One region of the Dorea sp. 210702-DFI.3.17 genome, then DNA from elsewhere that is predicted to be linked to it. Evidence: predicted binding sites of a transcription regulator. Region 1 holds the regulator's gene; each other region holds the start of a gene.
The links. The regulator Rex, encoded in region 1, represses fermentation and respiration genes when NADH is low (regulators of the CRP and FNR family bind a similar motif). The targets are predictions, from matches to a motif close to ATTGTTAANTANTTAACAAT.
Positions count from the first base shown of each region.

Region 2: the regulator Rex is predicted to act here: its motif matches at 5,851-5,870, upstream of LI149_RS03985 (NAD(P)-binding protein).
Region 3: the regulator Rex is predicted to act here: its motif matches at 3,169-3,188, upstream of LI149_RS12375 (iron-sulfur cluster assembly scaffold protein).
Region 4: the regulator Rex is predicted to act here: its motif matches at 5,310-5,329, upstream of pckA (phosphoenolpyruvate carboxykinase (ATP)).

Region 1 is NZ_JAJCNB010000001.1:121,096-129,265, reverse strand. It holds gene alr (alanine racemase) at 1-709, opposite strand, end outside; gene LI149_RS00590 (NAD(P)H-hydrate dehydratase) at 713-2,227, opposite strand; gene LI149_RS00585 (redox-sensing transcriptional repressor Rex) at 2,308-2,949, opposite strand; gene LI149_RS00580 (ABC-F family ATP-binding cassette domain-containing protein) at 3,152-5,077, shown strand; gene LI149_RS00575 (NUDIX domain-containing protein) at 5,092-5,595, opposite strand; gene LI149_RS00570 (NADP-dependent isocitrate dehydrogenase) at 5,611-6,810, opposite strand; gene LI149_RS00565 (GntR family transcriptional regulator) at 6,870-7,526, opposite strand; gene ilvA (threonine ammonia-lyase) at 7,747-8,170, opposite strand, start outside.
Region 2 is NZ_JAJCNB010000003.1:30,144-38,313, reverse strand. It holds gene fdhF (formate dehydrogenase subunit alpha) at 1-550, opposite strand, end outside; gene LI149_RS04005 (NAD(P)-binding protein) at 547-2,382, opposite strand; gene LI149_RS04000 (formate/nitrite transporter family protein) at 2,416-3,228, opposite strand; gene LI149_RS03995 (molybdopterin molybdotransferase MoeA) at 3,316-4,530, opposite strand; gene mobB (molybdopterin-guanine dinucleotide biosynthesis protein B) at 4,565-5,638, opposite strand; gene LI149_RS03985 (NAD(P)-binding protein) at 5,974-7,806, shown strand; gene LI149_RS03980 ([FeFe] hydrogenase, group A) at 7,800-8,170, shown strand, end outside.
Region 3 is NZ_JAJCNB010000032.1:7,798-15,967, reverse strand. It holds gene LI149_RS12390 (aldo/keto reductase) at 1-104, opposite strand, end outside; gene LI149_RS12385 (3-hydroxyacyl-CoA dehydrogenase) at 235-1,191, opposite strand; gene LI149_RS12380 (GGGtGRT protein) at 1,411-2,421, opposite strand; gene LI149_RS12375 (iron-sulfur cluster assembly scaffold protein) at 2,436-3,128, opposite strand; gene LI149_RS12370 (GNAT family N-acetyltransferase) at 3,284-3,745, opposite strand; gene pgsA (CDP-diacylglycerol--glycerol-3-phosphate 3-phosphatidyltransferase) at 3,745-4,287, opposite strand; gene rimO (30S ribosomal protein S12 methylthiotransferase RimO) at 4,287-5,609, opposite strand; gene rpoZ (DNA-directed RNA polymerase subunit omega) at 5,695-6,057, opposite strand; gene gmk (guanylate kinase) at 6,063-6,683, opposite strand; gene LI149_RS12345 (YicC/YloC family endoribonuclease) at 6,695-7,576, opposite strand; gene LI149_RS12340 (NFACT family protein) at 7,727-8,170, shown strand, end outside.
Region 4 is NZ_JAJCNB010000002.1:65,675-73,844, forward strand. It holds gene LI149_RS02700 (GNAT family N-acetyltransferase) at 1-224, shown strand, start outside; gene LI149_RS02705 (type II CAAX endopeptidase family protein) at 258-1,232, shown strand; gene LI149_RS02710 (GNAT family N-acetyltransferase) at 1,320-1,832, shown strand; gene LI149_RS02715 (hypothetical protein) at 1,857-2,324, shown strand; gene LI149_RS02720 (iron-containing alcohol dehydrogenase) at 2,367-3,536, shown strand; gene pckA (phosphoenolpyruvate carboxykinase (ATP)) at 3,606-5,210, opposite strand; gene LI149_RS02730 (ABC transporter ATP-binding protein) at 5,360-7,258, opposite strand; gene LI149_RS02735 (ABC transporter ATP-binding protein) at 7,251-8,170, opposite strand, start outside.

The DNA.
Region 1 (8,170 bases):
CCTCCTCGGAAGGATACAATCCATAAATGGATATTCCGGCACGTACCAGATCCATATTCGCTTTCTTAATATCAATGATACCGGCACTATTTGAGCAGTGGTAAATCGGAAATGAGACACCTCGCTTTTTAAGTTCATCACGCATATAGTTGTATTTTCCAATCTGAACATCTGTATATGCCTTGTCTGTTTCATCTGCTTTTGCAAAATGTGTGAACATTCCTTCTAATTTAAGTCCCGGCATTTTTGAAATTTCTTCAATTGCATCTACACTGTCTTCATGAATCTGGAAACCAAGTCTTGACATTCCGGTATCCAGCTTAATATGAATATATGCATCTTTTCCCATTTTGACCGCAAGATTCGAAACTCCTTTCGCCATTTCTACTGTGTAAGTGGTCATCCGGACTTCATTTTCAATCATTGCTTCCCACTGATCCGGGAAAATGCATCCAAGCACAAGAATTGGTTTTTTTATTTCATTTTTTCTCAAGACGACAGCTTCGTCCAGTGTTGCAACCGCGTAGCCCCAGATATAGTCTACCGGTTCCAGTAACCGGGCAATCTGGACTGCACCATGTCCGTATCCATCTGTTTTGATAACTGCGATCATCTGTACTCCATCTTTGATATTTGCTTTCATCATCTGGAAATTATAAAAAATTGCATCCAGATCCACTCGTTCACATACTCTGCTGTATTGTTTCATAATCTAGTTTTCCTCCTGTATCGTCATGGCTGTTCCTGCCTTTTGTGCAAGTTCCCTTGCGAGAAGACTGTATGCGCCTTGTTCCTTCTCTATAATCTCACCAGCTCTTCCGTGAATATAAACACCGAGAAGCGCTGCTTCCCATTCAGAAAGTCCCTGTGCGAGATACGATGCGATAATGCCTGCCAGCACATCCCCGGATCCGGCTTTTGCCATAGCCGCACAGCCGGATAGATTTACCGCTACCCGCTCTCTCGGCTTTGCAATGGTTGTTCTGGAATCCTTCAGTACACAGGTAACGTCATATTCTTTAACAAATGTACGAAGTGCTACAATACGATCTTTTTTTACTTCAGCAATCTTCAAACCGCTGATCCGTTCAAATTCTTTCATGTGCGGTGTAAAGATAAAATGTTCACAATCTGCACCACACAGATAATCCATATGTTCAGACAAAATATTAAGTCCGTCTGCATCTATGACACACGGTTTCTTTGTATATGCAATGGTTTCTTTTAAAATCTTCCTTGCAGTCTTCTTTGTTCCAAGTCCGGAACCTATAGCTACGACATCTGCCCAGTCGATCAAGCGATGTAGTTCATTGACATCATATTTTTCATAAGTTGTAATGATCGCTTCCGGGATCTGGCTCTGTAAGATCACGAGATTCTCTTTAGCAGTATAGATCTGCACCAGCCCGGTACCTGTCCTGTAAGCTGCAAGTGCGCCAAGATATGCAGCACCTGACATACCTTTGCTTCCGGTGATCATAAGAAGCTTTCCGTAAGTTCCTTTATTGGAGTCCGCATTTCGTTTCGGAAGAAGTGCTGCATAATCACTGCCCTCCAGTGTACAAACTGTTTCCTCATCTCTTTCCAGTGGAAGTGATACAATTCCGATATCCTCGGATACACAGATTCCTGCATAACTTCTTCCCGGATCAAGTACAAGACCAACTTTCGTCTCCTGAATTGTCACAGTATAGTCTGCACGCACTGCAGTTCCTAATACATTTCCTGTAGTTGCGCAAATTCCGGAAGGAATATCCACGGACATACGGACTGCATCAGACTGATTCACACACTCTATAATCTGTGCATATCTGCCTCCAACCTCCCGGCAAAGTCCAACTCCAAAAATTGCATCGATAATTAAAGTATACGGTTCACTTTCAAATGCTTCTTGCTCAAACCGCTCCTTAAACTGTGCTCCTGTATTTTTCAACTGTTCTATCTGATGGGCAGTCTCTGGTGTGCAGTGATCTCTGTTTCCGACCAGAACTGCTGTTACGTCACACCCTTCCCATGCAAACATTCTGGCAATCGCAAAGCCGTCCCCGCCATTATTTCCAGAACCACAGAGGACACATATTTTATTTAAATTAATTTTCCAGTCTTTAATGTGATCTACACATGCTCTGGCAGCCCGTTCCATAAGTTCCAGGGACGGGATTTTAAGTTCATTTATCGTAAATGAATCTGCCGTTTTCATCTGTTTAGCATCTGGCAAATATCTCATAGTTTTGATTCCTCCTGATAGAAAGAAACGTGCAAAGCCAGGATGCAATCTGAACAAACCTGTCTTTACACGTTATCTCCTTAATTATGTTCTTCCTTGTAGCGGCATATATTATATGACAGCCTCATCAGACTCTCGGATAAATGTACATTCTCAACAATCACACTTTCCGGAAGATTCAGATCTGTATGTGCAAAATTCCATATTCCGTGAACATTGTGATCTGCCAGAAATTTTGCGACTTTGATTGACTCATCCTTTGGAATCGTCAATGCTGCAATATCGATACTGTTCTCATCTACAAATTTCGGAAGCTCGTCCATCATCTGAATTGGAACACCACGAACTTCTTGCCCGTCAAGCTCCGGATTGATATCAAACAATCCTTTTAAGATAAATCCCCGCTTTTCAAATGATGCATAGTTCGCAAGTGCACGCCCCAAATTACCAGCACCAATAATAATAATATTATGATCCTGTTCCAATCCAAGAATTTTTCCGATTTCTGAGTACAGATATTTTACATTATAGCCATACCCCTGTTGCCCGAATCCGCCAAAATTATTAAGATCCTGACGAATCTGGGAAGCTGTTACTTTCATTCTTTTACTAAGCTCATTGGAAGAGATTCGTTCTACTCCCTGCTCGATCAGCTCCCCAAGGTATCTATAATATCTGGGTAATCTACGGATAACTGCCTGTGAAATTCCCCTGTTTTGCATGATCCGCACCTCCTTCCTTCAAAAATTTCTACTCATTATTATAGGCAATCGTTAGTATAATGTCAAACTTTTTAGTTGTTTTTTGTAGTATTTTCGTTATAATAGTATAAGATGATGCCAAAATTATGCGGTCGCAGCGCCGGACGCAGCCCTGCGGCATCTTTATTTCTCAAAATCACAGGATTTTATCAAGGAGGATAGGATGATACTTGCATGTCACAATATCAAAAAAGCCTTTGGAGAGGAAGTAATTGTCTCCGGCGGCTCCTTTCATATAGAAGACCACGAAAAAGCAGCTCTCGTAGGACCGAACGGTGCTGGAAAGACAACACTTCTTAAGATGATCGTTGGTGAGATTCAGGCGGACGGCGGCAATGTTGTTCTGACACGCGGCAAGACGATGGGATATCTGGCACAGCATCAGGATATGAATAATGACCATACGATCTATCAAGAGGTACGCACTGCAAAAGCCGATATTCTCGACATGGAGCGGCAGATTCGTGAGATTGAACAGGAAATGAAGCATTTAAGCGGAGAACGTCTGGAAGAACGTATGAATACATACCAGCGGCTCACAGCAGCATTCGAACGTGAAAATGGATACGCCTGCGAAAGTGAAATCACTGGTGTTTTAAAAGGACTGGGATTTACAGAAGAAGAATTCGCAAAACCGGTTGCAACTTTATCCGGAGGTCAGAAAACCCGTGTTTCTCTCGGAAAACTGCTCCTCACAAAGCCAGATATTCTGCTTTTGGACGAGCCAACCAACCATTTGGATTTAAATTCCATCTCATGGCTGGAAACTTATCTTCTGAATTATCCCGGTGCAGTACTGATTGTCTCTCATGACCGGTATTTCCTGAACCGGGTTGTAACAAAAGTCGTCGAGATTGAACTTGGCAAGCTTACCACTTTCATGGGCAATTATACAGATTACGCCCAAAAAAAAGAAATGCTCCGTGAAGCCAGAATGAAAGAGTATCTGAACCAGCAGCAGGAAATTAAGCATCAGGAAGCGGTCATTGAAAAGCTCCGCTCCTTCAACCGCGAAAAATCCATCAAGCGTGCAGAAAGCCGTGAAAAGATGCTGGATAAGATGACCCCGGTTGAAAAACCGATGGAACTACATACAGATATGCATTTAACACTGGAACCTTCCTGTGTCAGCGGTAATGATGTCTTAAGTGTCGAGCATTTAAGCAAAGCATTTCCACCACAGATTTTATTTGAAGATGTCAGCTTCGAAATCAAGCGTGGGGAACATGTCGCGATCATCGGAGATAATGGAACCGGAAAAACAACAATCCTTAAGATTTTAAATCAGGTACTCAAAGCTGATTCTGGAAGTTTCCGTCTCGGTTCTAATGTAAAGATTGGTTACTACGATCAGGAACACCACGTTCTACACATGGAAAAAACTATTTTCCAGGAGATTTCCGACGACTATCCTAATCTTAATAACACGCAGATCCGTAAAGTGCTGGCAGCATTTTTATTTACCGGAGATGATGTATTTAAACTTATTAGTGACTTAAGCGGTGGCGAACGTGGACGCGTGTCCCTTGCAAAGCTGATGCTTTCTGAAGCGAACTTCCTGATTCTCGATGAGCCGACCAACCATCTGGATATTACATCAAAAGAGATTCTGGAACATGCACTGAATAATTACACAGGAACGGTTCTTTATGTTTCACACGACCGTTACTTTATCAATCAGACTGCAACACGTATCATGGATCTTGTTAATCATACGTTTGTAAATTATATTGGAAATTATGATTATTATCTTGAGAAAAAAGAAGAACTGACAGCCGCATATTCCAATACGTCTCGCTTAGAAAATAATTCCTCTTCTGCAGCTGCTGACTTGGCCTCTGATTCAAAGTTAAGCTGGCAGGAACAAAAAGAAGCTCAGGCAAAAGAACGGAAACGCGCTAATGAATTCAAAAAGACAGAAGAACGGATCGGTGTTCTGGAAGATAGAAGTGCTGAAATTGATATTCTAATGTCGCAGGAGGAAGTTTATACGAATTCAGTAAAATGTCAGGAACTTGCAAAAGAACGTGCAGAAATTGACGCTGAACTTGAAACTTTATATGAAAAATGGGAAGAGCTGGCCGAATAAGCCAGCTCATTTTTTTACTCTTCAAAAACACGTTTGATACTATCATAATGCAGGAAGATTCCTTCGTCAGCCAGAGCCTTAATCTCATCAGCTGTTGCAATCTTATATCCTGCAGTCTCTTCTGTCTGAAGATGCAGGTCTTCTTCTTTAAAATCCTTCTCAAAACGATAGACATCTACAAAATAATTGTCGCCTTCTCCAGGATTTTCTCTGTGATAGGTAAACATATAACCGCCCACACAGCCATTTACATCCAATCCTGTTTCTTCCAGTACCTCACGACGTACCGCTTCCTCGGAGCTTTCACCTGCCTGTGCAGCGCCTCCGGAAACTTCCCACCAGCCTGGTGCCCATGCCTTTGTCAGAACGCGGCGGGTAATCAGATATTTTCCATCTGGACGGCGGATCACACCTAACACTGTCAAGTGATACTCATCATCTTTCAGGCACCAGTCATTGCGCTTCATTTTTCGCCCGGTCAGCTGTTTGTTTTTATCATAAATATCCCAGTATTCCATGCATTTCAACTCTTTCTATACTAACTTTTCAGCAATCGCTTTAATAAAGTCTTCACTGTTTAACACTGTTGGATTCGGAAGTGTTGTGATAAGAGCCAGATCTTTTGTCATCTTTCCTTCCTCAATTGTATCAATCGTTGCCTTCTCTAATTTATCTGCAAAATCCATCAGCTCCTGATTTTGATCCAGTTCACCACGTTTACGAAGAGCTCCGCTCCATGCAAAGATTGTTGCAACAGAGTTAGTAGAAGTTTCTTCGCCTTTCAAATGCTTGTAATAATGACGCTGTACTGTACCGTGAGCAGCTTCATACTCGTAATATCCTTCCGGTGATACAAGCACGGATGTCATCATGGCAAGAGAACCAAATGCAGAAGAAATCATATCGCTCATAACATCTCCATCATAGTTCTTGCATGCCCAGATGTAGCCTCCTTCAGATTTCATAACACGCGCTACAGCATCATCGATCAATGTGTAGAAATATTCGATACCGGCTTCATCGAATTTCTCTTTATATTCTGCATCAAAGATTTCCTGGAAAATGTCTTTAAATGTGTGGTCATATTTCTTAGAAATTGTATCTTTTGTTGCGAACCAGAGATCCTGCTTTGTGTCTAATGCGTAATTGAAGCAGCTTCTGGCAAAGCTCTCGATAGAACCACAGAGGTTATGGATTCCCTGAGCAACCCCTGGTCCGTCATATTTGTGGACAAGTTCTTTGATCTGTGTTCCATCATCTCCTGTATACACAAGCTCTACCTTTCCAGGTCCAGGAACCTTGATTTCTGTATTTTTATATACATCACCATAAGCATGTCTTGCAATGGTAATTGGCTTTTTCCAATTTTTAACGCATGGCTCAATTCCTTTTACAACGATCGGTGCACGGAATACAGTTCCATCTAAAATTGCACGGATGGTACCATTCGGACTTTTCCACATTTCCTTCAGATTATACTCTGGCATACGCGCAGCATTCGGTGTAATTGTTGCACATTTTACTGCTACTTTGTACTTCTTTGTTGCTTCTGCGGAATCAAATGTAACCTGATCATTCGTCTCATTACGATGTTCAAGTCCAAGATCATAATAATCTGTATTTAGCTCAATAAATGGATTCAGAAGATGTTCTTTGATCATCTTCCAAAGAATTCTTGTCATCTCATCTCCGTCCATCTCTACAATTGGTGTTGTCATTTTAATTTTCGCCATGTCTTTGTCCTCCTGCCACTATATAAACTTTACTTATATGATTCTTACAATTTGAAACATTAATCTTCAATTTCGATATGAAGATTTTCCATTACATGCATGATGTGCAGATTTGCAAGTCTTTCCGCTTCATCAGCATCCCCTTTTTTGATTGCTTCCAAAATTGCCTTGTGCTCCTCGATGGACTTCTCAGCCCGGTTTTTTGCACCTACAGACAACATACGTGCCATCTTTACATATTTGTGAAAGTCCGATAACGTATGTTCCATAATCCGGCTGTTGGATGCTTCATATAAAACATGATGGAATTTACCGTCAAGATCTGACACCTGAACAACTTTGTCCTTATCCTTTTTCAAATGAAACTCAGATAAAAGAACAATTTCTTCCAGCTGCTCAATCTGTTCCGGAGTGATATGCTCTGTCGCCCATCTGGCGCACATACCTTCCAACATAGAACGAATCATGTAAATATCCTGAACATCTTTCGGCGTAATGCCTGTTACATAGGCTCCTTTGTTAGGAATAATCTTTACAAGTCCTTCCAGTTCCAGTTGCCTAAGTGCCTCACGAACCGGAGTCCTGCTAACTCCCATCTCCTCACCGATTGTAATCTCCCTGAGTTCATCACAATCCTTATAGACACCGGATAAAATATCCTCCCTCAATTTTTCAAATACCCTTCCTCTAAGAGAACGGTCCTGATACTCTTCCATAATTTTAACCTTCTTCGTGACCTCCCGGAATCTTTTTGACACTAAAAAGTCACCTTTCTTTTTATATAATGCACTTCGTGTATAATTGTATACAATCCACTCTTATATGTCAAGAGACAAAACAAAAATCTTTCAGAAATCCCATAGTAAAAAGAGAAAACCCGAAACTTTTTTGAATCTTGCTCTTTCTGGTTTTCTCTTCTATGATATTTTGAAGTATTTAATATAATTTTGCACCGATCTCTCTTGGCCGGAATCCTTTTTCTTCCAGAGCTTTCATAATCTGGTTCTTATGCTCTGTACCGTAAGCTTCCATTGTAATACGAAGCTCCACAGCAGCATTACGGTTGGTGCTAACGAACTGATTATGCTCCAGTTTAATAACATTTCCCTGGGCATCAGCAATCGTCTGAGCAACAAGCGCAAGCTGTCCCGGTTTATCCGGAAGTAATACAGATGCCGAAAAGATACGGTCTCTCTGAATCAGTCCATGCTGTACAATGGAAGACATTGTGATAACATCCATGTTGCCTCCACTTAAAATTGCAACCGCCTTCTTTCCTTTCAAATCTAACTGCTTGAGTGCTGCAACTGTCAGCAGTCCGGAATTCTCAACAATCATTTTATGATTTTCGACCATATCG
Region 2 (8,170 bases), on a different contig from region 1:
CGCCGAACGGTACTTTTACATATACACGTGCACCGTTTCTCTCAAGAGAAAGAGCATGTCTTCCGGTCGCTTTTGCACAAGTGCTGATACAACGCTGGCACTGGATACAAAGACCCGGGTCATAGGAGAGGAATGGATGAGCGTCAAATGGCTCATGCTGTACATCTCCGTGTGATGATTTAAAGTTTGGCACATCAATACCATATTCGCGTGCCATAGCCTGAAGCTCACAGGCACCATTTTTAATACATTTGAAACAGTTTGTTTTATGCTCAGCCATCAAGAGATGGAGAGTGTTCTTTCTGGATTCGATAACAGCTGGGCTGTCTGTTGTAATGTTCATGCCCTGTTTTACTTTTGTGTTGCAGGCAGTTACAAGTTTATTCATGCCTTCTACTTCTACGACACAGATACGACAGGAACCAATTTCATTAATTTTTTCCAGGAAGCAAAGTGTAGGAATATGGATTCCATGCTCCCTTGCAGCGCTTAAGATTGACTGACCTTCTTTTGCTTCAATCTGTACGCCATCGATTGTCAGATTAATCATAAGTCTCTACCTCCTACCATAGCTCCACATCCGAAGTGGTCACAACGCAGACAGCGGCATGCTTCCTGCATAGCTTCTTCATGTGTTAAGAGCTCTTCTACATGTTCGAAATCTTTCTTGCGGATATTTGCCGGGCGCTCACCAATCTCTGTACGTCCCATAAGATCACGCATATTTTCTTTTGGTTCCGGTACAACAGCTTCACAAGTAAGTGTGTGGTGGTAACCAAGATATTCATCAATATTGTGTGCAGCTACTTTTCCGGCAGCGATTGCACGAATTACAGTAGATGGACCAGTTGCACAGTCTCCGCCGGTGAATACACCAGGGATTTCTTTTACTTCTGTATCAAGTCCGGCCTGAAGGATATTCCATTTTGCAGGGATACCAAACTCTTCAAATGGAGCGGATACAATATCCTGTCCAACTGCGATCATAATAACATCTGCTTTGAATTCCTGTTTTTCTTTTGCAGCATCCTTTGGTGCCGGTCTGGATCCGCGGTAAGCACTAATCATCTGTGGTTGTGTGATCAGAGATTTACAGTTACCATTTTCATCTTTTGTAATCTCGACCGGAGCCTGCAGTGTTACAAGTGCGATTCCTTCCATAACTGCGGATTCAATCTCGGATTCCAGGGCAGTCATGTCTTTCTGACGGCGACGGTAAATGATGGATACTTCTTCTGCGTTGCATCTGACAGCACTTCTTGCACAGTCCATAGCAACGTTACCACCACCGATAACGACAACATTTTTGCCAGTGTAATCAGGAAGATTTCCATTTCCAATCTGATCCAGAATATCTACAGCAGATACAACATTTCCGGCGTCAGCACCTTCAATACGAAGTGTCTTACCTGTCTGAGCACCAATTCCAACAAAAATTGCATCATGTTTCTCGTAAATATCTTTGACAGGAATATCTTTTCCGATTGTTGTGTTGTATGTAACATGGATATCACCGCTATTTAAAATCGCACGGATATCTTCATCCAGACGATCTTTCGGAAAACGGTAATTTGGAATTCCATAACGGAGCATTCCGCCAAGTTTGTCATGCGTTTCATATACTTCAATCTTATGTCCCATAAGAGCTAAGAAGTATGCTGCAGTCAGTCCTGCAGGACCACCACCAATTACACCGATGGATTTTCCTGTAGAAGGATTCGGTTTTGGTGTAGCAACTTTGTCGACTGGCATCATATCAACGGCATATTTTTTCAGTGCACGGATGTTGATCGGTGACTCCAGCATCTTTCTTCTGCAGCGCTCCTCACAAGGATGCTCACAGACCATAGCACAGGCTGTCGGGAACGGATTGTCTTTACGGATCAGATTAATTGCTCCGGCGTAATCCTCTTCACCAACTAATGCGATATATCCCGGAATATTTACATGTGCAGGACATAAGGAGATACAAGGTACCTTCTGTCCGATGGATTCCAGACATTTTTTATTTTCAATGTGGCTCTTATATTCGTCTGCAAACAGGTCTAATCCTTTTAAGACCTCATCAGCGGCATTCCAACCGATGGCACAGTCAGCAGATGAACGGATCATCGTAGCCATCATACGGATGTTATCCAAAGTTTTTTCTGTTGCACGGCCATCTAACACTTTCTGCATCAGACGCGCTACAAGTGGAAGACCGTCGCGGCACGGAACACATTTTCCACAAGTCTGGTTTGCAGCCGTACGCAGCATAGAGATCTGCATAGTGATCGGACAGCTTCCAGGAGGATAAACCTCAACTTTATGAGAAAAATGTCGTGCGATTTCATTCATTTTCACGTCATAACCTGACGGATCAGCAAGATATAATTTGCTCATAATTTTCCCTTTCTAAATTCAATAAAGATTTTTTTAGTCGTCTTTTAAGTAAACGAACCAGTAGGCAAGACCTACCAAAACTGCTCCGCCGATAATGTTCCCCAACGTTACCGGAAGAAGATTTTTGGTGAACATAGCTCCCCATGTAAGGCCAGATACGTCAGCGCCGGCAGCAGTTGCAGCTTCAAGATAGGCTGCATTTCCCTTAGCAAAAATACCGGCAGCAATATAGTACATATTGGCTACGCTATGCTCGAATCCACATAAAACGAACATCATGATTGGAAAGAACAATCCGATGATCTTGGAAGACACCTGCTTGGCAGCAAATGAAATCCATACAGCGATACATACAAGGAAATTACATGCAATTCCGCGAAGAAATGCATCGCCAAAGGAGAGTGATACCTTACCGGCAGCAGTGCTGATCATAGAAGCAGCAAGACCGTTGTTAAAAAGACCGGCCTGATGGCTGAATACACAGATTGCAGCAACACCAATTCCACCGACCATATTGCCAAGGTATACAACTACCCAGTTCTTCAGCATTCCGCCAAGAGTGATTTCTTTTTTGCAGAGCGGAATAACCAGAAGACAATTACCTGTGAACAGTTCACTTCCAGCGAGGAGTACCATAGTCAGTCCTCCTGGGAAGATGCATGCTCCAAGAAACTTGCCTACAGATGCCAGCGGAATAGATACAGCGGCTGCAGTAGAAGCAACGCCTCCAAATGCGATAAAGATTCCGGCCAGTATTCCAAGAACGAACATCTTGGCGACCGGAGTGTTTACCTTCCCCTTTCCGATAGCAATGTAATTGTTAGCAATTTCTTTTGGTGAATTCATAACAAATTCCTCCCTTCCCCTAAAATTTTATTTCTAATATATATGATGCCGGCAAAAAGTTACGTAAAAACATCGTTTGCCCTGATATCATAATATATAGACTTCAAGCTTGTCGCCTGCCGCAAGAGGTTTACTTCCGGCAGGAATGACGGCCAGCAGATCACAATCGCTCATGGAAGAAACAGAACCATTGTGCTGGTTGCTAAGTGGGGTGAAATATAACATACCATTTTTGAAATCTGAATGACCTTTTAAAATTCTAGTCACAGGACTTGATTTTTTAAAATCAACCCCAAGATAAGCAGTTGCCTGTGAAAATGTGATGTCAGATCTTCCTGAGAGTTTTCTCATAAATGGAAAGCCGACACACAACAGACCTGTTGCGGCAGCACCCGGATTACCGGATAAGCCCAGAATGACTTTTCCGTCTTTAAATGCTCCAAGCATTGCACCGCCCGGTTTGAATTTTAACCGGTGGAAGAGAAGGTCGCCCCCAATACGACGTATCACTTCCGGCATATAGTCGAAATCACCGGCAGATACACCGCCTGTCGTGATTACGACATCATTGGTCTTGAGGGCTTCAAGTACGGCCCGACACAGGGAATCCAGATCATCACTGACCGTGTTAAGGTAGTTGGCAGTCATATGATGCTTTTGAATGTAACCGCCTAAAAGATATGGATTCGTGTTATAAATCTTACCGTATTCTAAAGGAGAACCCGTATTCAAAAGTTCGCTTCCGGTACTGATAAGCCCGATGGAGAGCTTTTTATAGACCCCAATTTCAGCAATCCCCTGTCCGGCAATCAGTGCCAGGTCAGAAGCGGTAAGTATTTTGCCTTTTGGAACAAGCAAAGTTCCGGCTGCAACATCTTCCCCAGGTGGAATGATGTTTGCGGAGGTAACGGGCGCCGTTAATGTAACTGTATTCTCAGTAAAGGAAGTGCGCTCATGCATGATAATGGCATCGGCACCTTCCGGAACCGGTGCGCCGGTCATGATCCGTGCAGCTTTTCCTTCTGTGATTGGATAGGTTGGAACACTTCCGGCAGGAATTACCTCGGTAACATCTAAAGTCACAGGATGTTCCGGTGAAGCAGCGGCTGTGTCAGCCTGACGAAGTGCATATCCATCATATGCGCTTTTGGCAAAAGAAGGCACCGGAATTTTAGCTGTAATATCTTCTGCAAGAATTCGTTCAAAAGCATCTTGTAGTAAAATGTGTTCTATCGGCTGAGTTTCTGGTTTTGCCAGATTCAGGAGACAGTCAGATGCTTCTTTTAAAGTCTGAATGTTCATATGTATATTTTCCTTATATAAATGTATCGATTATTTATAAATGTTTTAAATCTCCGTTATGATAATGCTGTAATATACAGTCAGCGATAGCTTCGATATTATCCCGACAATAAACGGGTGTATCTTGTATCAACTGTTCGGTTGAAAAATCAGCAGTGATGTAGGAGATACAATTAGAAGCAGAAGCGAGTAAGCTGTTATTTTGTTCATCACTTCCAGTCAATAATATAAGCTTTGGATAATCGCTCCATTTGAAGCCTTCTAAAAGAACAAGATCAGCATCACCGACAAGCCCCGCAATTGCAGATTCCTGTAAAGGTTCCCGTTTTACAACGGAATATTTGTCGTTATCATAGACGATGGAAGCACTCACGCCCGCCTGCCAAAACCGATAACTGTCTGTTCCGGGAGAATCAGGTTCGAAAGAATGTCCGTCATGTTTGACTGTGGCGACCTTAAGTCCCCGGTGGATCAGCTCTGGGATCAATCGTTCCATTAAAGTGGTTTTTCCGGAGTTTTTAAATCCAGAAATGGCCAGGCAGCTTTTTGCAGTCAGCTTTTGGTATTCCTCTGGTGTATTGATATTCTGTAGTTGCCAGGAATCTTCTTCTACGTGATAAAAATGAACCTTTAAGTTGTTCAAAGCATCCATGATCCGAAGATTTCCATTATCTAAGCACCTCTTTAGTACAGGGGTGCAGCTTTTGCGATAAATGCCACACAGGGGGTGGATCCGTTCATCTGCCGTGACACAGATAAGTGCATCAGTATCAGAATGTTCCATGACTTCCTGAAGGTGATGTGCCAGTGTCCCGGAAAAAAGAGGAACGTCACAGGGAAGAACGAGCAGCGCATCCGACTCGCAGACAGATAAGGCACTGTAAAGTCCGCTCATAGGACCGCAATCTGAATATCGGTCATCAATCATTGAATAAGGGATTTCCGGATGCCGGGCGGCATCATCGACTGAAACCAGAATCTCAGGAAAATCGCGTAGTTCAAAAATCAGTTTGTCGAGAAATGTTGTTCCATTAAGTCTCAGAGAGGATTTCCGATATCCCATCCGACGGCTTTTTCCTCCTGCCAGTATCAGGCAGCCTGTGTTCATTTGTATCACCTCGTGTTGTATTTATCTATAAACAAGCGCGCTTATAGGCGTTTCTTTCGGTTAATTATAGCATTTGAAATTTAAAACCACAAGGAAAGATATATGTTTCACAGGATTGATAAAATTGGGACGGGTTTTAAATGAAACTAACTAAATTATATTTAGAAAATATAAGGACGTTTATAAAAAGAAACTATAGAAAAGACGTTGCTATTGATAAAAAAATAGCATTGTGACTAATTTAGATAAAAGTATTTACAAAATTTTATCCAAATGTTACAATATGACCGTTACTTATTCTAAAAACAATCGGTAGAGAGGGAAGGAATAAAAAAATGAGTAGATTAACGATCGATACTCCTAGCAGGGCAGACCTTGTTATGGAGCAGCTCTACAAGGATCTTGAGCGCAGAATCGAATCAAGCCCACCGGGATTATGTCCAGTAGACTTGTCTCGCGCATTTTTGGAGTTATGCCATGCTCAGACTTGTGGAAAATGTGTACCTTGCCGTGTCGGTCTTGGTCAGTTGAATCACCTGATCAGAAAGGTACTGAACGGCAACGCAACAATGGAGACACTTGATACTATGGAGCAGACAGCAAAGTCTATTATGGAGTCTGCCGACTGTGCGATTGGATATGAAGCAGCGCATATGGTATATAAGGGACTGATCGGATATCGCGATGATTATATTGAGCATATCAAGAACGGACGCTGTACCTGTACATATAATCAGCCGGTACCATGTGTATCCTTATGTCCTGCACATGTTGATATTCCGGGATATGTAGCGTTAGTTGGGGAAGGACGCTATGCAGATGCAATCCGTCTGATCCGGAAGGATAATCCATTCCCGACAACATGTGGATTTATCTGTGAGCATCCATGTGAGGCAAGATGCCGTCGTAACATGATTGATGATTCTATTAATATCCGTGGCCTGAAACGAGTGGCAGCAGACTTTGCAGGGGAAGTAGAGCCGCCAAAATGTGCACCAGGCACAGGTAAGAAAATTGCTGTATTAGGAGGAGGCCCGGGAGGACTCAGTGCAGCTTATTATCTGCAGCTTATGGGACATCAGACAACGGTATATGAGATGCTTCCAAAGCTTGGAGGTATGCTCCGCTATGGTATTCCGAACTACAGACTTCCGAAAGAGCGTCTGGACGAGGATATCAATGCAATCTTAAAGACAGGAGTAGAAGTAAAATACGGTCTTAAGATCGGTGAAGATATTACAATCCAACAGCTTCGCAGTGAGTACGATGCTGTTCTGATTACAATTGGAGCAAGTACAGATAAGAAACTTGGACTGGAAGGCGAAGATGCAGACGGAGTCATCTCAGCAGTACAGTTCTTAAGAGATGTAGGAAAAGACGAAGCACTTGACCTGACTGGAAAAGAAGTCGCAGTTGTCGGTGGTGGTAATGTATCTATGGATGCAGTCCGTACAGCCAAAAGACTGGGTGCTAAGAAAGTCAGCATTGTATATAGAAGAAGAGTTGCAGATATGACAGCTCTTCCGGCAGAGATTGAAGGAGCAATTGCAGAGGGAATTGAAGTACAGACTCTGAAGGCCCCGGCATCTTTGGATATTGATGAAAATCATCACATTAAAGGAATGTATGTTACACCGCAGATGATCAGTGAGATCAAAGGCGGACGTGCAAGCGTAAAAGCAACAGGAGAGCCAGATCAGTATATTCCATGTGATATCCTTGTTGTGGCAATTGGTCAGAATATTGAGACAGATCATTTCGCAGAAGCAGGAATTCCGGTAGAGCGTGGTAAGATCGTGACAACTGCAGGAGGAGATTTCCTGGATATGCCAGGTGTATTTGCAGGAGGAGACTGTGCAAGTGGTCCGGCTACTGTGATCAAAGCGATTGCAGCAGCAAAAGTTGTAGCTGCCAACATTGATGAATATCTTGGATATCATCATGAGATTTCCTGTGATGTAGAGATTCCGAAAGCAAGCCTTCATGACAGAGTACCTTGCGGACGTGCAGAACTTACAGAGCGCGAGGCATGTGAGAGAGTCTGTGATTTTGAAGGAGTGGAGAACTGCATGACCGAAAAAGAAGCAAAACAGGAAGCCTGTCGCTGTCTGCGCTGCGATCATTTCGGATATGGAATATTTAAAGGAGGCAGAGAAAAATTATGGTAAATCTTACAATAGATGGAAGACAGATTTCAGTAGAAGAGAATACCACAATTATGGAAGCTGCCAGATCCGTTGGTATTCAGATTCCGAGTCTTTGTTATCTCAAAGGCATCAATGAAATAGGCGCCTGTCGCGTGTGTGTGGTAGAGCTGGAAGGAAAGGACAGACTGATCACCGCCTGCAATAATATTTGCGAGGAAGGTATGGTCATTTATACAAATAGTCCGAAAGTCAGAAAGGACAGACGTACAACAGTAGAACTGATTCTTTCTGAGCACGACTGTCAGTGTGTAACTTGTATGAGAAGCGGCAACTGCAGTCTTCAGAAAATTGCAAATGATCTGGATATTTTAGAACTTCCATTTCA
Region 3 (8,170 bases), on a different contig from region 1:
GACTCATCCGAATAACTGTCCCAACCGGCACCTCCGATACCCCATGTTCCAAGACACAGCTTCGAAACCCTCAAGCCTGTTTTTCCAAACTCCTGATACTGCATATCTGTCACATTCCTTTCTGTCTGCTACGTTATCATTCATCATCTGTTTTGTTACGGCCTTTTATTATTCTACCAAATTACTTTCCATACGTCAAAACCGTCAGGAAACATATCCTGACGGTCATACTTTTTACTTCGTGTATTTATAAAATCCTTCTCCTGTGCAGACGCCTTTCTTGCCTGCATCGATTTTTTCTTTCAAGCGTTTTGCAATCTTTCCCGGTGTTGTCTCCGGATCTTTTGCAGCCGGATCCATACAAACGATATTGTATGCAGTCTCCAGTCCCACAATATCAAGAATACGGAATGGGCCAAGTGGAGCTCCGGTAGCAAGACTCCATGTCAGATCAATTGTCTCCGGATCAGCCACATCATTTGCATAAAGTGCTTCTCCTGCATTCAAAAACGGAACTAACAGAGAGTTCAGAATATATCCCGGCTGTTCTTTATGTAATTTCAATGGAATCATACCAATCTGTCCGGCAAACTCTACAACCTCATCGTAATATTTTCCTTCTGTACCGGCATGTCCCATAATCTCAGCCGTGTTATTTTTCCAGATTTCATTTGCAAAATGCAGTGCAAGATATTTTTCCGGTCTTCCTGTGTACTGAGCAAATGCACTCGGTACCATAGTTGATGAATTTGTCACAATAACTGTCTTTTCCGGAAGAAGCGGCGCCATCTGCTGATAGAATGCAATCTTTGCTTTCGGATCTTCTGATAAAGATTCAATCACAAGATCTGCATCTGCCATTGCTTTCGCCATATCAAGTTCATATATAAGACTTTCAAATGCCTGGTCAGCCTGCGCTTTTAATTCCTCTACTTTTTCTACTGTCAGATTCTCAAAATCATCAACCAGACCTCTCGGATACAGCTTTGTCCCTGTTCCGATCAAAGCTTTCGTTGCCTCCAGATCTTTTAAATATGTCTCATGCCATCTTGCAAATTTCGGTTTTGCACGTTCAATGGAACCTTCGCTTCGAAGCCATACCGTCACATCAAATCCTTTGTACGCAACCTGGTAAGCGATCTGGCTCCCCAGCACACCACCGCCTACAACTACAACCTTTTTAAACGCCATAATTTTGTCCTCCTTGTTATAAAATTGACCAACTGTCATCTAATATTTGAGCAATTATATAATAGTAAGGTAAATATTTCAATATTTTTCGACAACTCAAAACACTACAAAATCAAAGAATTGTATTAAAGTTCACACTTATAAACGTAAAGAGAAGCCTAGCATACGCTAAGCTCCTCTCATTATTCCATTATTATTTCTTGCTTTTCTGGCGGTTTCTTAGAATTTGCCAGCTTTTGCTGCTTCCTCAACGGAAACTGCTACTGCAACAGTCATACCAACCATCGGGTTGTTACCTGCTCCGATGAGACCCATCATCTCTACGTGAGCCGGTACAGAAGATGATCCTGCAAACTGTGCATCTGAGTGCATACGTCCAAGTGTATCTGTCATACCATAAGATGCTGGACCTGCAGCCATGTTATCTGGATGAAGTGTACGTCCTGTACCACCACCAGATGCTACTGAGAAGTATTTTTTACCTTTCTCAACACACTCTTTTTTGTACGTTCCTGCTACTGGATGCTGGAAACGTGTCGGGTTTGTAGAGTTACCTGTGATAGATACATCTACACCCTCTTTCCACATGATTGCAACACCTTCACGTACATCATTTGCTCCATAGCAGTTTACTTTGGAACGAAGTCCGTCAGAATAAGAGATTCTCTGAACCTCTTTCAGCTCTCCTGTATAGTAGTCATATTCTGTCTGAACATATGTAAATCCATTGATACGGGAGATAATCTTAGCTGCGTCTTTTCCAAGTCCGTTCAAGATAACACGAAGTGGTTTTTTACGAACTTTGTTTGCTTTTTCAGCGATACCAATCGCACCCTCTGCCGCTGCAAATGACTCATGTCCTGCAAGGAAACAGAAGCAGTCTGTATCCTCTTCCAGAAGCATCTTTCCAAGGTTACCATGTCCAAGACCAACTTTTCTCTGATCTGCTACAGATCCTGGAATACAGAAAGACTGAAGTCCTTCACCGATTGCTGCTGCTGCTTCTGCTGCTGTCTTACAGCCTTTTTTAATTGCAATTGCAGCACCTACTGTGTAAGCCCAGCATGCGTTCTCAAAACAGATTGGCTGAATGCTCTTAATCTGATTGTATACATCAAGTCCGGCATCTTTTGTAATCTTCTGTGCTTCCTCGATTGAAGCGATTCCATAACCTGCCAGCACTTCATTGATTTTATCAATTCTTCTTTCATATGATTCAAATAAAGCCATTTTAAAAAGTCCTCCTACTCTTTTCTTGGGTCAATAATCTTTGCTGCGTCTTCAACACGACCATACTGTCCTTTTGCCTTTTCCCATGCATCATTCGGTGTATCGCCTTTTTTGATGAAGTCTGTAAGTTTTCCAAGATTTACGAACTGGTATCCGATGATCTCGCCTGCTTCATCGAGTGCGATACCTGTTACATAACCCTCTGCCATCTCAAGATAACGAGGTCCTTTTGCTAATGTTCCGTACATTGTTCCTACCTGAGAGCGGAGTCCTTTTCCAAGGTCCTCAAGTCCTGCTCCGATAGCAAGTCCGTCTTCAGAAAATGCGCTCTGAGTTCTTCCATATACAATCTGTAAGAATAACTCACGCATTGCTGTATTGATTGCATCACAGACAAGGTCTGTATTCAATGCCTCTAAAATAGTTTTTCCTGGAAGGATTTCTGAAGCCATAGCAGCTGAATGTGTCATTCCGGAGCAGCCGATTGTCTCAACCAATGCCTCCTGGATAATTCCATCTTTCACATTCAGTGTCAGCTTACAAGCACCCTGCTGAGGAGCACACCAGCCAATGCCGTGTGTAAAACCGGAAATATCTTTGATCTCCTTAGCCTGAACCCATTTTGCCTCTTCCGGAATCGGAGCTGGTCCGTGATTAGCGCCCTGCGCTACCGGACACATCATTTCTACTTCTTGTGAATAAATCATTTTAAAACTCCTTTCAACTATGTGTGTTTTATAAATAGTGTTTGTTATAAGTTTAACACCATATCCTTTTTTATTCTCTCATAAATAACATTTTTCGTCAATTGGCACTACGCTACATTTTTAAATTGTTTGGACCGCTTTTTATAGTCATTCTACTAAAGAATTTCCATTGCCATAGGCACATAACATTTTCCATGTATCATCTGCATCTCATCGATTGGTTTCATGCCCATGTGGATATATTTTTTCACCGCCTCCGGAGCAGCATCAACGGTCATAATCGTCTTATGCAGTTCTTCCTTACAATACCTTTTCGCATAGTCAAAAAGTAACCTTCCAGCACCTTTTCCCTGACAGGATCTGCGCACATAATAATTGCAAATGTGTCCCCGCCTCTGAAGGGATATGGTTCCTTCCAGTTCTTCTTGTTCAAATACACCGAACATCAGAAGTTCGCCGCTATCACAGAGCTGGTCGATATTCTCCTGTTTTAAATATTCACGAAATGTATCAATCCCTTCCTGTTCATACACCTCGGCCACATCCATGCAAAAAACGCTCCAGATAATATCCAGAGCGTATTTTCTTTCCTGTTTTTCCAGTTCACGTACGATCATTACATACCTCCCTGTGTCAGCACCTGCACATTCTTTGCAATATAGTCGATCAGTGATACAACTGTCAGGATCAGTGAAAGCCAGATCAGAACTGTGCCAACGATATCGAACACACCTCCAAGATCTGCAATCAATACAATGATCATGAACATCTGGGATACTGTCTTAAATTTACCCCAGTAACTTGCTGCGATGACAATTCCATTATCTGCAGCCACAAGGCGGAATCCGCTAATAATAAACTCACGGGCAATGATGATGATGACGAACCATGCCTGTAATTTTCCTAACGGAATCATACAGATCATAGCAGAACACACAAGCAGCTTATCTGCTAAAGGATCCATGAACTTTCCAAAGTTTGTCACAAGATTTCTTGCACGGGCGATCTTACCATCCAGCATATCTGTCAGACTGGCAACACAGAACAAAACTAACGCGATCCATTTATTTGCCGGTCCTCCCACATCAGTCAACATAAAAAATACAAAAAACGGAACCATGATAACTCGTAATACTGTCAGTTTATTTGGTAAATTCATTATATCAGCTCTCCTATCAAATCATATTCCAGTGCACCGGTCACGCGGACTCTTACAAAATCTCCACTCATCAATTCTTCGTCTGTATTGATAAAAATCAAGCCATCCACATTCGGTGCATCTTTATAAGTTCTTCCTACATATGCATTTTCATCTGCAACTTTTCCTTCAATCATAACGAGAACTTCACGTCCGACCATATCTTCTGCCAGATCAAATGCGATTTCCTGCTGAAGTTCCATCAATTCTGCCTGGCGGTCTTCCTTGACTTCTTCCGGAATCTGCTCTGTCATAGTTGCAGCTGGTGTATCTTCCTCCGGTGAGTAAGTAAAAACTCCAAGTCTGTCAAATTCCATCTCATCTACGAAATCCTTCAGCTCTTCATGCTGTTCTTGTGTCTCACCCGGAAATCCTGTGATCAATGTGGTACGAAGAGAAATATCCGGGATCTCTTTTCGAAGCTTTTCAATGATCTCTACAAGCTGAGCTTTTGAAGTTCTTCTTCCCATTCTTTTTAGCACTGCGTCACTTGCATGTTGAATCGGAAGATCCAGATAGTGACAGACTTTATTTTCTTCTTTAATCGTCTGAATCAGTTCATCGTAAATCTCCTCCGGATAACAATAAAGAATTCGGATCCACTGGATTCCGGATATTTTACAAAGCTCGCGGAGCAATTTATGCAAAGATTTCTCTCCATATAAATCCTTTCCGTATACGGTCGTTTCCTGTGCAACAAGAATCAATTCTTTTACTCCCTGATCAGCCAGGTCTTTCGCTTCTGCCAGCAGCTTCTCCATCGGAACACTGCGGTAATTACCACGAAGTTTTGGGATGATACAGTAAGTACAATGCTTGTCGCAGCCTTCGGCAATTTTCATGTATGCATAATGCCCGCCTGTTGTTACAAGTCTCTTTTCTTTTACATCTGGAAGTGCATCCACATCTTCCAGAACAACATGTCCATTTCCCGCAAGAGCCTCTTCCACCGCTTCTACGATATGATCATAAGAAGTAGTTCCAAGTACTGCATCAACTTCCGGTATCTCGTCAATAATCTCCTGCTGATAGCGCTGTGCCAGACACCCGGTCACGATCAGAGCTTTCAGCTTCCCTTCTTTTTTGTACTCTGCCATCTCAAGAATGGTCTGAATACTTTCCTCCTTTGCATCATGAATAAAACAGCAGGTATTAACAACAATAATATCTGCGTCTTCTTCTGAATCTACGATCTGATATCCCTTTTTATCCAAAAGTCCAAGCATGACCTCTGAATCCACCAGGTTCTTATCGCAGCCGAGGGATATAAATAAAATATTCATATAGTTCTCCTTGTATGTCTTATTTAAAAAGCAGATACCAGACGGTATCTGCCTCAGGCACACGGCACACCGTGTAGTAATCTCTCTATTCGTTATCTTCAGACTCTTCTACTGCTTCTGCGTCTTCCTCTGAATCCTCTTCCTGAATATTCAAGAAATCTTCCTCTGCATTCTCCTCTGCCTGCTTTGCTTCCAGTTCCGCAAGTTTTGCAGCCTCTTCTTCAGCAAGTATAGTGATCTTTCCCTGATTCATCTCGCTGATCGCGATAGAAAGCGGCTTCTCACCCGGCTTTGTATCTACTAATGGCATAGAACCATCAATAATCTCTCGTGCTCTTTTAGCTGTAGCCATAACGATAGAATAACGGCTGTTAACAACCTTTGTCTCGCCTTCCTCAACGTCTTTATTAACGACCTTCATTAAGTCTGTGTAAGATGGATGTAACATGTACACTATTCTCCTTTCAACTCTCTCTTCATATGCTCTATAAATGTCCGATTACGGAAACATCTCTCATGTTCTCCCTGAATCAGATGATGCATCTCTTCCACGCACACATCTAATTCATCATTCACGACCAGATAATCATACTGATCCATATATTCTGCCTCTTCAATAGCGCGCTTCATACGCCCATCGATGACTTCCTGTGTCTCAGTCCCCCGTCCTTCCAGACGCTTTCTGAGTTCTTCTGCGCTCGGAGGTGTTACGAACAGTAATAATGTATTCGGAAATTTTTCTTTGACTTTCAATGCGCCCTGGATTTCAATCTCTAGGATTACATCTTTCCCTGCACGAAGCTGCTCTTCCACATATGCTTTCGGTGTTCCGTAATAATTTCCCACGTACATAGCATACTCTATCAAATCATCTTTCGCAATCATTTTTTCAAATTCTTCCGTTGTTTTGAAAAAATAAGCCTTTCCTTCTTCTTCTCCCGGTCTTGGGTTTCTTGTTGTTGCAGAGATGGATAATGCATAATTATCATATCTCTCCAGAAGTGCTTTCATAATCGTACCTTTGCCGGCACCGGAAAACCCGGATACTACAATAAGAATTCCCTCTTTATTCATAGCTATACCTCTTATTCAATGTTCTGGATCTGTTCTCTGACCTTCTCAATCTCTGTCTTTAACCCAATTCCTGTATTGGAAACTTCCAAGTCATTTGCCTTTGACAAGATTGTATTTGCTTCACGGTTCATCTCCTGTGCAATAAAATCAAGCTTGCGTCCGATTCCTGCCTCATCTGACTGGAGCGTCTCTTTCATATGTACGACATGACTCTTCAGTCGTACGACCTCTTCATCTGTACAGATCTTATCTGCATAAATCACAACTTCTGCTGCAATACGATTCTCCTCAATCTGCGTATCTTCAAGAAGTTCTTTAACTTTGGCTTCCAGCTTTTCTCTATACTCGGCAACGATCTTCGGAGAACGCTCCTCGATAAATGCTACCATCTCAAGAATTCCATCGAGCTTTGCAAGAATATCTTCTCTCAGATGTTCTCCCTCTGCAGTCCTTGTAGTTACAAATCCGTCAACGGCTCCATCCAGTGCTTTTTTAAGTCCCTTCCAAAGTTCATCGGTATCCTCACTGCCCTCTTCCATTGTAAATATCTCAGGATATCTGGAAAGTGCAGACACACGGACATCATTCTCAATGCCAAACTTTTCTTCCATCTGCTTGAAATATTCAAGATATTCTGCTGCCAGACTTTCATTATACTTTAATGAAACCTGTCCGTCAGATAAATCCTCATAGCTGATAAAGATGTCTACTTTTCCTCTCTGGATTCTTTTCTTAATCTCTGTCCGGATTGCCGTCTCGAAGAAATTCAGTTTCTTCGGCATACGGATACTCATATCCAGATAGCGGTGATTCACACCTTTCATCTCTACGGTAAACTTGCGGTCTCCCTCTGATATTTCACATCTTCCGAAACCGGTCATACTCTTGATCATGTGTATTACCTCTTCTTTTCAGTAATAAATACGGTTTTAACCGTACGTTTTATTATACTTCATTTGGATTTTTGAGTCAACTATGGTATGATATGAAAAGTAAACATTTATCATACATTTATAACATTATTTTAAAGGAGTGCTTATATTATGGCATTTGACGGAACAACAATCGCAGCAGTCCGAAAAGAACTTTCCGATTCTATCCTGGGTGGACGCATCTACAAAATTGCACAGCCGGAACCAGACGAGCTGTTGATCACAATAAAAACACCCGAAGGACAACGCAAACTATATATTTCTGCAAGTGCATCTCTTCCACTGATTTATCTCACTGATGAGAATAAACCGAGTCCTATGACTGCACCTGGTTTTTGTATGCTTCTTCGCAAATATGTTGGGAATGGGCGTATCACAGCTATCTCACAGCCTGGTCTGGAACGTATTTTATTCTTTGATATTGAGCATTTAAATGAACTGGGGGACCTTTGCCGTAAGCGTCTGATCGTAGAAATCATGGGCAAGCACAGCAATATCATCTTCTGCGATGATAAAGATAAGATTCTGGACAGCATTAAGCATGTTTCCGCACAA
Region 4 (8,170 bases), on a different contig from region 1:
TGGAAGCATGTATTGGATATCCCGAGGAAGACGATGAGTATCTGACAAAGAACAGTGCACAGTTTCATGAACATCTTGGCTATCGTATGATAGGAGAATTTGAAAAATGTGGATACAAGTTCCATCGCTGGTACAATATGATATGGATGGAGAAGATCATTGGAATCCATGAAGAAATTCAAACGTTTCCAAAGAAATTTGATGCGGACATGTTGAAGGACTAGAATACAGCAGACTTGGATGGTAAGGTGAAATATATGGAAAATGAGAAAAAGCAGTTAAGACTTTGGCAGGGATTACTGGTAATCATCCTGGCAGGTCTGGAAGTATTTGTGTTCAGTGACTTTCTGCCGCAATGGTTAGGAATGGGACGGTCTTTGATCGGAGAATTGATTTTACTGGGCATAGCAGTTGGAGCAGTGGCAGTGTTTGGCGGAAAATTCCGGTTGGTGTTTCCGATTCATAAGCCAAAGCTTACAGAGGTCATGGGGACGATACTGATTTACCTTGGTGCGAGTCAGGCAATTTCTGTTGTGACCATGATTGAAATGTATATTGCCCCGGAGATGGTTACTGAAACATCAATCGGATTAAGCAGTATGTTCACAAGTTCCTCCATGATAGTAGCAATTATAGTTGTTGGAATTGCACCGGCAATCTGTGAAGAAGCAGTGTTTCGTGGTGTATTTTTTAATTCTATTTGGAATCAGACACACGGAAAATGGATTCCAATTTTAGTTACAGCGGCAGTGTTTGGTCTGTTTCATGGAAGTATCATACGATTTTTTCCAACATTTCTCCTTGGAATTGTACTCGGATATCTTGTCTATGAGACGAACAACATGTTTTATAATGTGATGTTTCATGCGATCAATAATATCATTCCGGTACTGGTGCTTTATGGGATGCAGTTTTTGATGCAGCTGATGGCAAGAGCACTTGGAATGAATGGAAGTGGAATGTGGAACTTTGTAATGGATACAGCAACCAGCCAGGTTTCTCAGCTTTCACCGGCATTTATGGGAATTTATATGATAGATGGCGGCGTGGGACTGGCAATTTTGTATCTGGGCAATCACGTGTTACATCTTGGGCGGGAAGGTTATCCAAAAGAATTATTTCCAAAAGAAAAACGCAAACAACAGTTCATCTGGCTGGCCCTTGCCCTTGCCCTGGCTGTAACCGGAGGAATGATGATCGTAGCAGGTACGATACAAGGTCTGCATTTTTAAGAAAGATAAAGCGGCATTCTTGAATGGGGGGCTTTTCCCTCCAACATCATATAGTGTTAGTAATTAAAGTATGAGGAGGAAAGAAAGATGGTGGCAAATGTATTAGACAGATTCGAATTTCGATCTGTCAGGGCAAATGAAGCAGAGGAAATAGCAGAGATTGAGAAGATCTGTTTTCCTCCACACGAGGCATGTTCTAAAAAAGATATGTTTGAAAGGGTGGAACATGCACCGGAACTTTTTCTTGTTGCAGTAGACAAAGAGACTGGAACGATCGCAGGCTTTTTAAATGGACTGGCAACAGATGAAGAAGCATTTCGTGATGAGTTTTTCACAGATATTACCGTACATAATCCGGAAGGAAAGAATATTTTCCTTCTGGGGCTGGATGTCCGGCCAGAATACCGCAGGCAGGGTCTTGCAAGAGAAATCATGAACCAGTACGTAAAGCGTGAGCAGGCAAAAGGGCGTAAGATGCTGAAACTGACATGCCTTGAACAGAAAGTGGAAATGTATAAAAAAATGGGCTACAAAGACGAAGGTATCTCTGCTTCTGTATGGGGCGATGAAGAATGGCATGAGATGAGATACATCTTATAAATAGTAATATACGAGAGGAAATCTATGAAGACATATCAGATACAGCTTTTAAATTGCAACAATCACAATATTGAAATCTCAAAATATCTTCAGATTATGACAGAGATTCCGAAAGAAGATGCAGACCAGATTGTATCAAATGTCCCGGTTGTATTGTATGAGAATCTGGATGAGGAATGTACGGGATATTTTGAGACTGCATTAGACTATTATCAGGCAGAATATAAGATACTGCCGATGCCGGAAGAATGTACCATTCCGAAATTTCCGTCTAGACAGGTTATTGTACTTGGGCGTGTAGTTGATTATTTTGGTCAGAGAAGTGATTTTGTGCAGTTAGCACGGAAATATGGATTCAGCAGGAAAAAACAGTTGTCCCAGACTCCATTTTCAGCAAAAGATGGAATTACCGAGGAAGAGGCCGTGAAACTTTGCCAGGAATTCACGAACATGGGAATGCGTGCACAGATCGTGCGTAGCAAAAAAATTTGAAAAAACAATATGCAAAATTAATACCAAAGGAGGAATTATAAAATGAATCAGTTTGTGTACAATATTTCTACGAAAGTGTATTTTGGAGAAAATCAACTGGGACATCTTGGGGAAGAATTGAAAAAATTCGGAACAAGGGTATTGATGACTTATGGAGGCGGTTCTATTAAGAAATCCGGATTATATGACAAAGTTGTAGCAGAAATCAAAAAAGCTGGATTAGAGTTATTTGAGTTATCCGGAATTGAACCAAATCCAAGAGTTTCTTCTGTAAATGCAGGAGCAGAAATCTGTAAGAAAGAAAAGATAGATGTTCTGCTTGCAGTAGGAGGCGGTTCCGTAATTGATTGTACAAAATTTATTGGAGCTGCAACATTTCATGATGGAGATGCATGGGATATTTTGGAAGGTAAAGTAGATGTAAAAAAATGTCTTCCAATTGTCGATATTCTAACATTGGCAGCGACTGGCTCAGAGATGGATAACGGAGGTGTGATCAGCAATCCAAAGACAAAAGATAAGATTGGAATGGGATTTGATGTTATGCAGCCGAAGGTATCTTTCCTGGATCCAACGCTCACTTATAGCGTGAGTTCATATCAGACAGCCTGTGGATCTGCAGATATGTTAAGTCATATATTTGAAGTTTATTTTAACATGGAAAAAGATCTTTATATGCTGGATACAGTTATGGAAGGCCTGATTAAGACAATTATAAAATATGCACCAGTTGCGATGAAGAATCCAGAAGACTATGAAGCAAGAGCAAATCTGATGTGGACATCATCCTGGGCAATCAATGGATTTATAGACGGTGGAAAATGCCAGGCATGGAGCTGCCATCCGATGGAGCATGAATTATCGGCAATCTATGACATTACGCATGGGCTGGGACTGGCTATTTTGACTCCGCGCTGGATGGAATATTGTCTGGATGATACTACGGTATCCAGATATTATCAGTTTGGCTGTAATGTATTTGGTTTAGACCCATCCATGGAGCCGATGCAGGTGGCAAAGAAAAGTATTGAATTGACGGCAGAATTTTTATATCAGACACTGGGACTGAAAAGTACATTTTCAGAGATTGGAATTGATGAAACGAATTTTGAAGTTATGGCAGAGAAAGCTGTACGAATCGGTGGATTGAAAGATGCTTTTAAACCACTTACAAAGGAAGATGTTGTCAATATATTCAAGATGTGTAAATAATCACATGTAAACATAAAAAACTCTCAGGTTGGCATACAACCTGGGAGTTTTTTAATATTTCTATAATTTTTATAACTGTGGTCCAGCGGATACGAGTGCTTTTCCAGCTTCGTTTCCTTCGTATTTTGCGAAGTTCTTGATGAATCTTCCGGCAAGATCTTTTGCTTTCTCTTCCCACTCGGAAGCGTCAGCGTAAGTATCACGAGGATCAAGGATTCCTGTGTCAACACCTGTAAGCTCTGTAGGAACCTCAAAGTTGAAGTAAGGAATCTTCTTTGTTGGAACGTTCTTGATATCTCCGTTCAGGATTGCATCGATGATACCACGAGTATCTTTGATGGAGATACGTTTTCCTGTTCCATTCCATCCTGTATTTACAAGGTAAGCCTTTGCTCCACTCTTCTCCATCTTCTTAACAAGCTCTTCTGCATATTTTGTAGGATGCAGCTCTAAGAATGCCTGTCCGAAGCAAGCTGAGAATGTAGGTGTAGGCTCTGTAATTCCACGCTCTGTTCCTGCAAGTTTTGCTGTAAATCCTGACAGGAAGTAGTACTGTGTCTGCTCTGGTGTAAGTACAGATACTGGAGGAAGTACTCCGAATGCGTCTGCTGACAGGAAGATGACGTTCTTAGCTGCAGGTGCAGAAGAAATCGGGCGTACAATGTTCTCGATATGCTGAATCGGATAAGAAACACGAGTGTTTTCTGTTACGCTCTTATCAGCAAAATCAATCTTTCCTTCAGCGTCAAGTGTTACGTTCTCAAGAAGAGCATTGCGCTTAATTGCATTGTAGATATCTGGCTCAGACTCTTTATCAAGGTTGATAACCTTAGCGTAGCATCCACCCTCGAAGTTGAATACTCCGTTGTCATCCCAACCGTGCTCATCGTCACCAATCAGAAGACGTTTCGGGTCTGTGGAAAGTGTTGTCTTACCTGTTCCGGAAAGTCCGAAGAAGATTGCTGTGTTCTCACCATTCTTATCTGTGTTAGCTGAGCAGTGCATAGCAGCGATGCCCTTCAGTGGAAGGAAGTAATTCATCATAGAGAACAGTCCTTTTTTCATCTCTCCGCCATACCATGTGTTTACGATAACCTGCTCTTTGCTTGTGATGTTGAATAATACAGCTGTCTCTGAATTTAAGCCTAACTCTTTGTAGTTTTCAACTTTAGCTTTAGAAGCATTATATACAACGAAATCTGGCTCGAAATCTTTAAGTTCCTCCTCAGTTGGCTGAATGAACATATTTGTAACGAAATGAGCCTGCCAAGCTACTTCTACGATAAAACGAATTGCCATACGGGTATCTTTGTTAGCACCGCAGAATGCATCTACAACATAAAGCTTTTTGTTGGAGAGTTCTTTGATCGCAAGATCCTTTACAGCGTTCCATGTCTCTTCAGAAGCTGGATGATTGTCATTCTTGTACTCATCAGATGTCCACCATACTGTGTCTTTTGAATTCTCGTCCATAACAATAAATTTGTCTTTAGGAGAACGTCCTGTATAGATGCCTGTCATTACATTTACTGCACCGAGTTCACTGACCTGTCCTTTTTCGTAACCTTCAAGTTCAGGTTTTGTCTCCTCCTCAAATAATAACTCGTAGGAAGGGTTATACACGATTTCTGTAGTTCCAGTAATACCATACTTGCTTAAATTGATTTCTGCCATCTTAAACCAAACCTCTTTTCTTAAATGTAATAAGGGAAATGGTCGATAGCTAGAACATTTCCCCCATTCATATTTAATTATACATTATTAATTTCCAAAATCAATAAATTTTTAACAAATTCCTCCGGTGCAAAATTACCAATTTTTTCCTAGGAAAGTTCCAATTTTCCGGTATAAAGCTGATAATAGGTTCCTTTTTGCTGAATCAGGTCATCGTGATCACCACGTTCGATGATCCGACCGTGATCCAGGACGATAATTGCGTTACTGTTTCGAATTGTGGACAGTCTGTGTGCGATAACAAATACGGTACGCCCCTTCATCAGATTGTCCATACCTTTCTGTACGATACTCTCAGTACGGGTATCAATACTTGATGTTGCCTCGTCCAGAATCAGTACCGGTGGATCGGCAACAGCGGCTCTTGCAATAGACAGAAGCTGTCTTTGTCCCTGGGACAATTCCTCGCCGTCACCGCTTAGTAATGTATCGTAACCATTTGGCAGCATCTGGATGAACTGGTCCGCGTGAGCAAGTTTTGCAGCATTGTAGATTTCTTCGTCAGTGGCATTCAGTTTACCGTAACGGATATTGTCTTTGATCGTTCCGGTGAACAAATGTGTATCCTGAAGAACGATTCCGAGGGAACGGCGCAAGTCATCTTTTCTGATTTTTGTAATGTCGATGCCGTCATAAAGGATCTCACCGCTTTGAATGTCGTAGAAACGATTGATCAGGTTGGTGATCGTTGTCTTGCCGGCGCCCGTAGATCCTACGAATGCCAGCTTCTGGCCAGGTTTGGCAAAGAGGCTGATATCATGAAGAATAATTTTGTCTTCATCGTATCCAAATGTCACATCTTTGAATCTTACATCTCCGGTCAGTTCAGTATAAGTCACAGCACCATTTTCGTCAGCAGGCTTTTTCCATGCCCACATACCGGTACGTTCTGTGCATTCAGTAATCGTTCCATTCTCATCTTTTTTTGCATTGACCAGTGTGACAGAACCGGTATCCTGTTCAGGTTCTTCGTCAATGAGCTTAAAGATACGTTCTGCTCCAGCAAGTGCCATGACGATGGAATTGAACTGCTGTGCAACCTGCATGAATGGCTGGGTAAAGCTCTTTGTAAACTGCAGGTAAGAAGCGATGACACCGATGGTAATACCGCCCACACCAGTAACTGAAAGCAGTCCGCCGAGAACTGCAGTCAGTACGAACTGGAGGTTTCCGATGTTTCCGATGACCGGTCCCATCATATTTGCATATTTGTTTGCATTTGCAGCGCACTCGAACAATGCGTCATTTAGTTCGTCGAACTCTTTTTCTGAAATTTCTTCGTGATTGAAGACTTTGATGACACGCTGCCCGTTCATACGCTCTTCAATAAATCCAGTCACATCTGCCAGCGCCATCTGCTGACGGATGAAATATTTTCCACTGTTTGCGCCGATAGCCTTTGTTGCAGAGATCAGAACCCCGATGATGAGTACTGCAAGAACGGTAAGAAGCGGGCTTAGCACGAGCATGGAGATAAATGTTACGACGATAGTGAAAAATGACATCAGTGCCTGTGGGATAGCTTGGCTGATCATCTGTCTTAATGTATCAGTATCGTTCGTGTAAAGGCTCATGATAGATCCGTTCGTGTTCTGGTCAAAGTAGCGGATTGGCAGTGTCTGCATGTGCTCAAACATATCGTCGCGCACTTTTTTTAACACGCCCTGTCCAATGTATACCATCATTCTTGTATAGGTAAATGTTGCAATCACACCTACGAGGAAAATGCATCCCAAAACGGTCAGTGCCCGATAAAGCTCTGTATAATTCGGAGATTTTTGCCCAATTAGTGGAATAATATAATCATCAAGCAAATATTTTAAGGACAGAGATACAGAAATGGATGCAACAGCACTTAAAAGGATGCAGATGAATACCATGATAAAACGGTACTTGTACAGGTCCATAATATATTTGAGGAGACGTTTTCCAGTAGCAATATTTTCAGCACTTAGCCTTTTACCTGGTTTTTTTGTTGTCTTATTCATGGTCGTCACCTCCTTTTACTTGTGATTCATATACTTCTCTATAAATTTCATTTGTCTTTAATAATTCTTCAGATGTTCCAATTCCCATGATCTGACCGCCATCCAGAACAATGATTTGGTCAGCATCTTCGATAGAAGAAACGCGCTGTGCGATAATAATTTTGGTCGTGTTCGGGATTTCCTCGCGGAATGCTTTCCGGATCAGAGCATCCGTCTTTGTGTCTACTGCGCTGGTCGAATCGTCCAGAATCAGGATCTTTGGCTTTTTCAGTAGTGCTCTGGCAATACACAGACGCTGCTTCTGACCACCGGATACATTGTTACCTCCCTGGACGATTTTTGTATTGTAACCGTTCGGGAACTCCTGAACGAATCCGTCAGCCTGCGCAAGCTTACATACACGTTTGACTTCTTCATCGCTTGCAGTTGCATCACCCCAGCGGATGTTTTCATAAATGGTTCCAGAGAACAGTACATTTTTCTGAAGAACCATGGATACCTGGTCGCGCAGGGATTCCAGGCTGTAATCACGAACATCAATGTCGCCGACTTTGACACATCCTTTTGTGACATCGTAAAGTCTTGGAATGAGCTGAACAAGGGAAGATTTTGCACTTCCGGTTCCGCCGATGATACCGATAGTCTGTCCGGATTCAATATGAAGATTAACGTTTTTCAGAGATAAATTTCCGCCTTCACCTGCGTAGCTGAAGTCTACATGATCGAATACAATGTCTCCGTTTGGAACTTCTGTCACTGCATCAGGCTGATCTTGCATTTCCGGAATTTCATTCATGACTTCAGTGATACGGTCAGAAGATGCTTCTGCGATCATGATCATAACGAATACAAATGTAACCATCATCAGAGATCCGATAATCTGTAGTGCGTAAACGATGACACTTGTAAGTT